2 linked regions of the Myxococcus xanthus genome follow. The protein of the gene in region 1 interacts with the protein of each later gene in a pairwise test. Links are inferred from orthologs where the notes say so. Each region holds a gene or a part of one and is shown on either strand. Other genes may lie near its edges.

Evidence for each region.
Region 2: the proteins of ftsZ (region 1) and BHS09_RS34910 interact in binary tests that used the Escherichia coli proteins (3 or more experiments, as listed by UniProt). The link is inferred for Myxococcus xanthus from one-to-one orthologs.

Annotation. Positions count from the first base shown.
Region 1 is NZ_CP017174.1:7,019,643-7,025,117, forward strand. Bases 1,312-4,096 are described here. They hold ftsZ (cell division protein FtsZ), read right to left. Parts: upstream 3,421-4,096; coding sequence 2,203-3,420; downstream 1,312-2,202. Other genes in these bases: BHS09_RS28750 (acetyl-CoA carboxylase biotin carboxylase subunit), read right to left, coding at 1,312-1,654; BHS09_RS28755 (hypothetical protein), read left to right, coding at 1,792-2,181; agmC (adventurous gliding motility protein AgmC), read right to left, coding at 3,754-4,096. Outside these bases: BHS09_RS28740 (enoyl-CoA hydratase/isomerase family protein), read right to left, coding at 1-41; BHS09_RS28745 (biotin/lipoyl-binding carrier protein), read right to left, coding at 44-256; more of BHS09_RS28750, read right to left, coding at 302-1,311; more of agmC, read right to left, coding at 4,097-5,475. UniProt on the Escherichia coli protein: Essential cell division protein that forms a contractile ring structure (Z ring) at the future cell division site. The regulation of the ring assembly controls the timing and the location of cell division.
Region 2 is NZ_CP017174.1:8,472,466-8,477,622, forward strand. Bases 1,629-4,489 are described here. They hold BHS09_RS34910 (rod shape-determining protein), read left to right. Parts: upstream 1,629-2,472; coding sequence 2,473-3,507; downstream 3,508-4,489. Other genes in these bases: BHS09_RS34905 (putative ABC transporter permease), read left to right, coding at 1,755-2,306; BHS09_RS34915 (hypothetical protein), read left to right, coding at 3,614-4,225; BHS09_RS34920 (glutathione S-transferase family protein), read right to left, coding at 4,238-4,489. Also shown: BHS09_RS34900 (hypothetical protein), read left to right, coding at 1-1,567; more of BHS09_RS34920, read right to left, coding at 4,490-4,972. UniProt on the Escherichia coli protein: Forms membrane-associated dynamic filaments that are essential for cell shape determination. Acts by regulating cell wall synthesis and cell elongation, and thus cell shape.

The DNA of each region.
Region 1 (5,475 bases):
TCGACGTTCAGCGAAGCACCTGTCGCGACGACGGGCTCCACTGCTAGCCGAGCACCACGAGGACATCGCCCTCGTTGACCGACTGCGCCTCCTTCACCCGAATCTCCTTCACCGTCCCGCCATCCTCTGCCTCCACGGGCATCTCCATCTTCATGGATTCGAGGATGACGAGCGTGTCGCCCGCGTTGACCTGCTGGCCGACCTGAACCTCAATCTTCCACACCGTGCCGGTGATGTGCGCCGCTACGTCCGCCATGAATCCGTGCCTCCTCAGGGGTGGGTGGGGCTGGAGCGGGCCCCGCTACGCCGGCTTGGCGTGGTGCTCCAGGAAGTGCGTGTCCAGCTCGCCGGCCTGGAAGGCCGCATCCTGCACGATGCGCAGGTGGAGCGGGATGTTCGTCTTGATGCCTTCGATGCGGAACGACTGGAGCGCCGTCACGGAGCGCTCAATCGCCTGCGCCCGTGTCTCACCGGTGACGATGAGCTTGGCAATCATCGGGTCGTAGTTGGGCGTGACGGTGTTGCCCTCGCCGTAGCCCGCGTCCAGCCGGACGCCCTCGCCCGTGGGCGGCTGGAACACCTTCAGCGGCCCGGGGGACGGGAAGAACTTCACCGGGTCCTCGGCGTAGATGCGGAACTCCAGCGCCGCCCCGCGCCGCTTCACGTCCTCTTGCTTCACCGTGAGGCGCTCGCCCGCGGCGATGCGCAGCTGCCAGCCGATGAGGTCCAGCCCCGTGGTCAGCTCCGTCACCGGGTGCTCCACCTGGAGGCGGGCGTTCATCTCGATGAAGTAGACCTCACCGTCCGAGTACAGGAACTCCACCGTGCCGGCGTTGGCGTAGCCGAAGGCCTTCGCCGCGGCCACGGCGGCCGTGAAGAGCTTCTGCGCCAGCTCCGGGTTGCGCCCGTCCGCGAACAGCACGGAGGGGGCTTCCTCCACCACCTTCTGGTGGCGCCGCTGGATGGAGCATTCCCGCTCCAGGCAGTGGATGAGGTGGCCGTGCTGGTCCCCCAGAATCTGGACCTCGATGTGCCGCGGCGCCGGGAAGTAGCGCTCCACGTACACGCCTTCCTTGCCGAAGGCGGCCTTCGCCCGGTCCGTGCACTGGCGGTAGACCTTCTCCATCTCCGCGGGATTCCTGGCCACCGCCATGCCAATGCCGCCGCCGCCGCTGGCCGCCTTGACGAGCACCGGGTAGCCGATGCGCTCGGCCTCCGCCAGCGCGCTGGCCACGTCGGGCACCACGCCCTCGCTGCCGGGCACCACGGGAACCCCCGCGGCGGACACCAACTTGCGGGCCTGGCTCTTGTCCTTCATCCGCGCCATGGCCTCCGGCGGCGGTCCCACGAAGATGAGCCCCGCGTCCGCGCAGGCCTGGGCGAACTCGCCGTTCTCCGACAGGAAGCCGTAGCCCGGGTGGATGGCCTGCGCACCCGTCTGCTTCGCGGCCTCCAGGATGGCGGCGGTGTTGAGATAGCTGTCCTTGGCCGGTGCGGGGCCGATGCGCACCGCCTCGTCGGCCTCCTTCACGAAGGGCAGCTCGGCGTCCGCGTCCGAATAAACGGCGACCGTCTTGAGCCCCATGCCCCGGGCCACCACGCCGATGCGGCGGGCAATCTCTCCCCGGTTGGCGATGAGCAGCTTCTGGAACATGGCGAAACCCCTGGGGTGCGGGTGCGAAAGGGCGGCGAACCTAACCCTCGCTCCCTCCCAAGACAAGGGTGCGGACGGACGTGCAACAGGTCCCTACAGTCCAGTAAATTTGCGGGTCTACGAGGCGGTGTCGTACCTTGCTCCCCGTGACGCCCCCCTCTTCCTCAAGCCCTGGCGGCGTGGTCAATCTGCACCACGCGCGGCGCGCCAAGCGCCTGGACCTCTACCGTGGCCGGCACACGGACCGCGTGCGCTTCGTGCGTACCACGCTCGAGACTTTGACGCAGAGCGGAACCCTCTTCACCGAGGAGGGCACGCGCCGCGGCCTCTCCTTGCTGAAGGCGCTCCAACTGCTGCAGCGGGCCCACGCGCGCCTGGAGGAAGTGTCCGGCGACGGCGTGCTGCCCGCGGCCCGGCTCCCGGAGCGCGTGGACGCGCTCTATTCGGAAGTCGACGGCCTCTTCGCCCGCGCGGACACCCTGTCCGCACGCGACGAAGCCAGCGTGGCCCAGCTTCCCGCTCGCTGAGCTCCGCTTCTCCCCTGCCCCTTACGGCAGTTCCGTCTGGCCCTGCCGCCGCAGGAAGGTGGGGATGTCGAACTGGTCCTCGTCCAGCGGCAGCGGCGCGTCCTTCACCACCGCGGTGCGGGCGCTCACAGACTTGCTGCTCTCCACGGTGAGCGGCCGCGAGCCGCTGCCCTTCGCGGGCACCAGGCTGGCGACTTCCTCACGCGCGTTGGCGAGCACGGACGGAGCCGGTCGCGACAGCGGCACCTGCACCACCGGCGTCACCGTGCGGACCTTGGGCGCGTCGCGGTGGACGAAGCCCGTGGCGATGATGGTGATCTTCACCTCGTCAGCGATGTTCTCGTCGATGAGCGAGCCGAAGATGATTTCCGCCTCGCTGTCGGCGGCGTCGTGCACCAGCGTCAGGGCCTCGTTGACCTCCTGCAGGGTCATGTCGCGGCCACCGGTGATGTTGATGAGCAGGCCCGTGGCGCCGTCGATGGAGACATCCTCCAGCAGCGGGCTGGCGATGGCCTGCTGCATGGCAATCAGCGCGCGCTTGTCTCCGGTCGAGTGGCCCGTGCCCATGAGCGCGATGCCCTTGTCGCTCATGATGGTCTTCACGTCGGCGAAGTCGACATTGATGTAGCCGTGGTACTGGATGAGGTCGCTGATGCCCTGCACGGCGTTCAGCAGGACCTCGTCCGCGCGCTTGAAGGTCTCCAGCAGCGGCATCGGCTCGTTGGAGAGCGACAGCAGGCGCTGGTTCGGAATCGTGATGAGCGTGTCCACCGCGGCCTTGAGCTCCACGATGCCCTGCTCGGCCTGCTTGCGGCGCTTGTTGCCCTCGAAGAGGAAGGGCTTGGTGACGACGCCCACCGTGAGGCAACCCAGGCTCTTGGCGATGTCCGCGATGATGGGCGCGGCGCCCGTGCCGGTGCCGCCGCCCATGCCGGCGGTGACGAACACCATGTCGGCGCCCTCGAGCACCGCGGCAATCTGGTCACGCGACTCCAGGGCGGCCTCGCGGCCCATCTCCGGGTTGGCGCCCGCGCCCAGGCCCTTCGTCAGCGTCTGGCCCAACTGAAGCCGGGTGGGCGCCTTGCTCGCGGCGAGCGCCTGGACATCGGTGTTGGCGGCGATGAAGTCCACCCGGTCCAGCTTGGACAGGATCATCGTATTGACGGCGTTGCAGCCGGCCCCACCCGCCCCGACGACCCGAATCTTGGCGGCCTGCTTGTTCTGATCGAACTGGTCCATGGTGGTCCTCTCGCCCGGAGTGGCGCGATGCAGCGCGCCTGCTCCCAACCTCCACAATCATCAGCAAGTCCCACGCTTTGGCAAGTATTCCGCTACGAGCCTGTAGCGGGATGCTGCGCGTCCGAGTCCTGACGCGCACTTACGCCAACGCCAGGACGTGCAGGCGTGCGGCGCGGTGGGTGAACTTCGCCCCTTGACTCGCGATACACGGCACTGCTTAGCGGGTGGGACGCAGCATGCCCCAAAAAACGACGGGTGGCCCCGAAATCTCTTTCGGAGCCACCCTCGCTGAAATCACCCGGTGTGTTTCACCGGGGATTCAGAGCCCGTGGGTCAGCGCGCCTCGCGTTCCACTTCCACCTTCCCCACGCGGAGGATGGTGAATCCCACGCGGCGGTTGTTCTCACGGCCCGTCGCCGTCTTGTTGGTGTCCACCGGCTTCGTCTCACCGTAGCCCACCGCCTCCATGCGGCCCTCGGCGATGCCCTCCTTCACCAGGAAGGCCCGCACGTTGTTCGCGCGGCGCTGCGACAGGTCCAGGTTCTTCGCGTCGTTGCCCTGGTCGTCGGTGTGGCCCTCGATGCGGAGCAACTCCACCTGCGGGTTGGCGCGCAGCACCGCGGCCGCCTGCTTCAGCAGCGGAAACGAGCGGGCCAGGATGACGTCCTTTCCGGTCGCGAAGTAGACCTTCTCCAGGATGACGATGCGCTCGCCTTCCACGAGCACCTTCACCGTGCCCTTGTCGGGGCAGCCGTCCTCGTCCTGGAAGCCGTTGATGGTCTCTGGCTCGTTCGGGCACTTGTCCGCCGTGTCGGGAATGCCGTCCCGGTCGTTGTCCGGGTCGGGGCAGCCGTCCTCATCCTGGAAGCCGTCCTTGTCCTCCGGGTCGTTGGGGCAGCGATCATCCGGGTCCATGATGCCGTCGCCATCCGTGTCCACCGGCGGCGGAGGCGGCGCCACATCCGGGCAGCCATCCGAGTCCTCGAAGCCGTTGACCGTCTCCGGCTCGTTCGGGCACGTGTCCGCCGTGTCGGGGATGCCGTCCGCGTCGTTGTCCGGGTCGGGGCAGCCGTCCTCATCCTGGAAGCCGTCCTTGTCCTCGGGCTCCGTCGGGCAGGCGTCGTCGATGTCCAGGATGCCGTCGCCGTCCGTGTCCACCGGCGCGGCCTGCTTGGGCTCACGGGACGGCTCCGGGCTGTAGCTGAAGCCCGCGAGCAGCCGGAAGCCCGGCGTGCCGTAGCCGCGGGTGAGCCCCGGCCCACCGCCGACGTGCGCGGAGAATCCGCCCAGCGCGCGGTACTTCAGCGCCGCCAACAGCTCCAGCGGGCGCTCCTCGGTGTCCTGCTGCTCCAGGTTCACCGCGCCCACCAGCGTGGCCGCGAGCGCCAGCGGCACCTCGCTCACCGTGAAGGGCAGCTCGGCGCCCACGCCGTAGGACACCGCGTTGCCCAGGTTCAGGTTGCGCAGCTGCTGCTTCTCCCGGAAGTCCACGCCCACGTTGGCGGCCACGCGAAACCGCTCGCCGTATTCGGCCACCAGGCGCGGCTGCACGCCCACACCCGAGCCCCCGAGGAAGTCGGAGCCGCCGCCCGTGGGCAGCACCACCGGCACCGTCAGGGCCAGGCCGAAGGAGCCCTCCTCCAGGAGGCGGGCCTTGGGCACCAGGCGCAGGTCACCGATGCCGCCCGAGCCCACGCCCTGGGCGAAGGACGGGTCCACCATGGGCGCCGCCTGCGAACGCTGGAGCGTCACCGGCAGCAGCACGCCGAGCTCGAAGCGGTCGAAGAGGCCCACCGAGCCCATCAGGTCCACACCCACCTGGCTGCGCACCAGCGCGGTGATGAACCGGCCCGAGCGCGGGTCCATGAAGTTGAGCGGCTTGTCCGCGTAGTTGACGGACATGCCCACGTTCCAACCCAGGTGGGAATGCACCTGGGCGCTCTGGACGCCCAGGATGTCCTTCGAGCTCGGCCCCGGCTTGTACTGCTGCACATCGATGGACTGGGACGCGGACAGCGTGGGCACCTGCGCCACGGCCGGCCGCGACACCATCAG
Region 2 (5,157 bases), 1.5 Mb from region 1 along the record:
AGGAACCAAGGACCGGGTGCAGGACGCGGCGGGCAACGTGCGCAACGCCGCCGGTGACGTGTTCGAGGCGGGCCGCACCGCGACCCAGCGCACGCTGAGCGCCACCGGCGTCGCGGCCACCGTCACCGCGAATGGCCTGGGCAATGTCCTCCAGGGGGCGGCGGAGCGGGCGGGCCCGGTGCTCGACAAGGCGACCGACATCGCCGCGGACGGCCTGGACCTGGCGGGCCGGGCCATCCAGGACGCGCCCACGCTCAACCCCCTGCAGGGTATCGGCAACGACATCATCGGCGGGGCGCTCCAGGGCGCGGCCGACGTGGTGCGCGACCCGGTGGACACGGCCCGGGCCATTGGCGACGCCGTCAACCTCAACCGGCAGGTGGACCAGCTCAAGCCGGGTGAGAGCACCTCCATCAGCCTCTACGCCGAGGCCAACGGCGCCACGCTGGCCGGCAAGGTGAAGGGCACCCTGGGCGTCAGCCGCAGTGAGGAGGAAGGCGGCGGCTACACCGTGTCCGTCACCGGCGAGGTGGGCGCGGGCGTCGCGGCCAAGCTGGGCGCCAAGGGCGCGGCGGACGTGGGCGCCGAGGCCTTCGGCACCGCCGGGGCCACGGTGGAGTTCCAGTTCGACACGGCCGAGGAGGCCAAGAACGCCACCCGCATCATCGCGGCCTCCACCGCCACCGCGGGCGCCGCCGCGAGCAACCCCGTGCTGGGCGCCGGCGTGAATCAGGTCCTTGGGGATCCCCTGTCGGACCTGGCGGGCCTGACGAAGAACATGAGCGCCGTGGAGTTCAAGCTGGGCGCCGAGGCCAGCGTCAACGCCGAGCTGGGCATGAAGGGCCTGCCGGAGGCCATCAGCGCGGGCGCCGGCGCGGGTGCCGGAATCAACCAGAGCACCACGGCCCGCATCGAGATGGAGGGCGGCAAGCCCCAGAAGCTGACCCTCAAGCAGAGCCTCGAAATCAACGGCAACGCCAGCGCGTCCGCGGGCGTGGGCATCCCCACGGGCGGCGGGGACTCCGTGTCCCTGCCCACCAACGCGTCCGCGGGTGTGTCCGGTTCGCTTGGGGTGGAGCTGGAGCAGAGCGTGGAGCTGCCCGAGGGCTTCAACCCGACCGACTTCATCAAGGACCCGAAGGGCACCGCTCGCGAGATTGGCGCCAGCGTGCGTGACACCCATGAGGCCAAGCTGACGCTGACCGACTCGCGTCAGGCCAACGCGTCCGCGCTGGGCCTGGGCGGCGCGACGGGCCGCGAGGTGAAGGCGGAGATCAGCGGCAACATCAACGACATCGCCACCAGCGGCGCCTTCGGCAGCATCGCCCGGGGCGACGTGGGCCAGGCGCTGGACCAGCTCAAGGACAAGGTCGAAATCAAGGCCACCGTCCAGGACAAGCACAAGGTCACCGGCGACTTTGGCGTAGGCATCCACGCGGGCGTGGGCGGCGGCGAGGTGGGCATCTCCACCGAGCGCACCTACGTGGGCGAGGAGCAGGACCTCAACGCGGCCCAGCTCGCCGAGCTGTACCTCACGCAGCGCTGGTCGGCCGGCATCCCCGGCTGAGCCAGCGCCGCCGGGGGCCCGCCCGCCCTGGGCGGGCTCCTGGGCGTGTGGGCCCGTGTCGTCGGGCCCGACTCCCGCACAACGGGGACAGGCACACCGTCCGCCATGGCACAGCCGAGGCAGGCGGCCAGCACCGACCCCAGGGGGCGGGAGTGCCCCTTCTGCGGGGCGGACTTAGCTTTCCGAGGTGCTTTCAAGATTCCTCGTCTACGGGTGTGTGGGTTGGGTGCTCGAGGTGATGTTCACCGGCACGGGGGCCGCGCTGAAGAAGGACCGGAACGCCACGGCGCGCACGTACCTCTGGATGCATCCCATCTACGGAGGCACGGCCCTGGCGCTGGAGGAGGTCTCCGCCCGGCTCAAGCCCCTGCCCCGGCCGCTGCGGGCGCTGGCCTACACGGGGCTCATCTTCGGCGCGGAGTACGGCACGGGCTGGCTGCTCAAGCGCCTGCTCGGACGCTGCCCGTGGGACTACGCGCCGCACAAGTGGAGCGTGCACGGCCTCATCCGGCTGGATTACGCCCCAGCCTGGTACCTTACCGCCCTGTTGTTCGAGCCCGTGCGTGACACGCTGCTCCACGTCACCAGCGCGGCCCTGCGCCAGACGCCCGAGTACCGCGACGCCGAGGCCCAGGGGACGCTGCCGCCCACGGCGCTCCCCGAGGAGAAGCCGCTGGAGGCGGGGGTGGTGGCGGCGCGCCTCGAGTCGGTGCAGGCCGAGCCCACGCCTATTCCCTGAAAGCCGGGAGCGCGCCTGCGTCCGCTGGCCGACTGCCCCCCAGGCGGATGTGAAGGCCGCTACCGGCTTTTCTTCCTCCGTGCTGCGTCGCGTAGTACCTTGGCCCGCGTCTGCCCCCGCTATGACGGGGAAATTCCGACGACCCCCCGAAAGTTCCCGCCCCCGTATGTTTGACTGGCTTCACACCCTCTTCTCGCGTGACCTCGCCATCGACCTCGGCACGGCGAACACGCTCATCTACATCCGAGGCCAGGGCATCGTCTCCAACGAGCCCTCGGTGGTGGCCGTCCAGCATGACTCGCGCGGGGGCAAGAAGGTCCTCGCGGTGGGCAAGGAAGCCAAGGAAATGCTCGGGCGCACCCCGGGCAACATCGTTGCCATCCGTCCGATGAAGGATGGCGTCATCGCGGACTTCGAAATCACGGCCGCGATGCTGCGCTACTTCATCCAGAGCGCGCACAACCGCAAGACGCTCGTCAACCCGCGCATCATCATCGGCATCCCCTCCGGCATCACCGAGGTGGAGCGCCGCGCGGTGCGCGAGGCGGCGGCCAACGCGGGCGCCCGCGAGGTCTACCTCATCGAGCAGCCCATGGCGGCGGCCATTGGCGCGGGCCTTCCGGTGACCGAGCCCAGCGGCAACATGATTGTGGACATCGGCGGTGGCACGTCCGACGTCGCGGTCATCAGCCTCGCCGGCATCGTGTTCGCCAAGAGCGTGCGCATCGGCGGCGACAAGCTGGACGAGGCCATCATCCAGTACGTCAAGCGCAAGTACAACCTGCTCATCGGTGAGCGCACGGCGGAGCTCATCAAGATGGGCATCGGCACCGCGTACCCGACGGACGAGGTCATGACCATGGAGATCAAGGGTCGCGACCTGGTGGCCGGCGTGCCGCGCACGCTGACGGTGTCCAGCGACGAAGTGCGTGACGCGCTGGCGGAGCCCGTCAACGGCATCGTCGAGGCGGTGAAGCTGACGCTGGAGCGCACTCCGCCCGAGCTCGCTGGCGACATCGCCGACCGCGGCATCGTCCTGGCCGGTGGCGGCGCGCTGCTGAAGAACCTGGACACGCTGCTGCGCGAGGAGACGGGCCTGCCCGTGTTCCTCGCCGAGGACCCGCTCTCCGCCGTCGTGATTGGCGCGGGCAAGGCGTTGGAGTCGCTCGACATCCTCCGGCAGGTCTGCCAGCCGGGCTGAGCCTCCGGGCTTCGGCTCCACGGCGCCACCTCTCACGAGGTTGGCGCCGTTTCGCTTTCAGGGGCCGTGTTTGACAGGCGCGCGCGCGGTGGACTGTGGTGCCGCCATGAGAACGTCCACCGTGCGTCCCAGGCTGTCCGCGTTCACCGCCGCCGCCCTGCTGGTGGCCTCTCCCGCCCTCGCGGACTGGTCGGCGGACGTCACCACGAAGATGACGCTGGAGGCCGGCAAGAAGCCGCCTCCGGACATCCAGGGCAAGGTGTACGGGCGCAAGGGACTGCTGCGCATGGACGCGGAGCTGCCCGACGCGTCCGGCGGCAGCATGTCCATCCTGTTCGACTTCGAGAAGCGCACGGGCACCACGCTGATGCATCCGCACAAGGTGGCCACCGAGCGGAGCCTGGATGACCTTCCGGTGAAGCTGCCCGCGTCGTGCACCAGCAAGACGCAGAGCTACGACGCCTGCTTCAAGGAGCAGGGCTACAAGCAGGTGGGCTCGGAGAAGGTGAACGGCCACCCCTCCGCCGTGTACGAGGGCACCATTCCGGGCGCGACGGGCGTGCCGACGCACCAGAAAATCTGGCGGCCCACGGACCTGCCCGAAGTCCCGTACGTGCGTGCACGCACCACGAGCCCCTCGGGACAGGTGCTGGTCCGCCAGCGCATGGGCCAGCAAGGCTTCCATGTTCCGCAGGGCACCACCCCGCCAGCGCCGTGACGTGCGCGTGGCTCAGGGACGGCGGTGCTTCGCATAGAGGCCGTCCCGCCACTCGAGCAGGTCCGGGAAGCGGGAGGCGAGCGCCGCGTCGCTCCACACCGCTCGCGTGCCGGGGCCCAGGGGAAGGTAGCCGTCGTCCGCCGCCCTCACGAACTGGAGCATCAGCGCGGCCGTGATGTCCGCGTAGCTGAAACGCGACAGCAGGTAGTCCCGGCCGCTCAGGGCTTCACGCAGGCGCTCCAGCGTGGGGATGACCTTCTCATGAACGGCGGCGGCGATGTCCGCGGGCGCCTGGTGCTTGCGGGCCACGAAGCGCGCGCCCAGCCTCGCGGACGGCGCCAGGACAGTCCGGAGCCCCATGGGCAGGAAGGCGGGGAGGCTCTCCACCTGGGCCTGACGATTCTCTAGCAACGCCGCCACCACCTTGGCGCGCGCCGCGGAGAGCACCTGCTCGCTGTCGTCCTCCCAGCGCTGAATCACCGGGAGGTCCGCGGCGGGGAAGAGTGGCTCCCCCTGCCCCAGTTCCTCCGCGCGCCGCGCGATGACGAACGAGCCGGGAAAGGCCTCGCCCTCGTCGATGAGCAATGGCACGGCGGGCCTCACACCACGCGGCGTGCGCCAGCGCAGCAGCGGCTCACCGATGAGCGGCAGGTGTTCGCGGTAGCGATAGGCGACGCGGTGGTGGTCCAACGCCCAACGGGTCTTCTCCGTCCAGGGCGAGTAACTGAGTCCGTAGAGTGTGCGCATGCCGCCTGGGACAGTACGCCCGGGCGCCTGCGCGACTCCAGACCCGCTGACGATTCAAACCCTTACAGCGCCACCCGCGCCCATCGTTATGTCTTCCGCCAACGCATGCCGTGGTCCTTCACCCTCGCACGCGTCTGTCTTTCCTCCTGGAGCACCACCACCGGGGCCCCTGAGCGCGTCGTGGC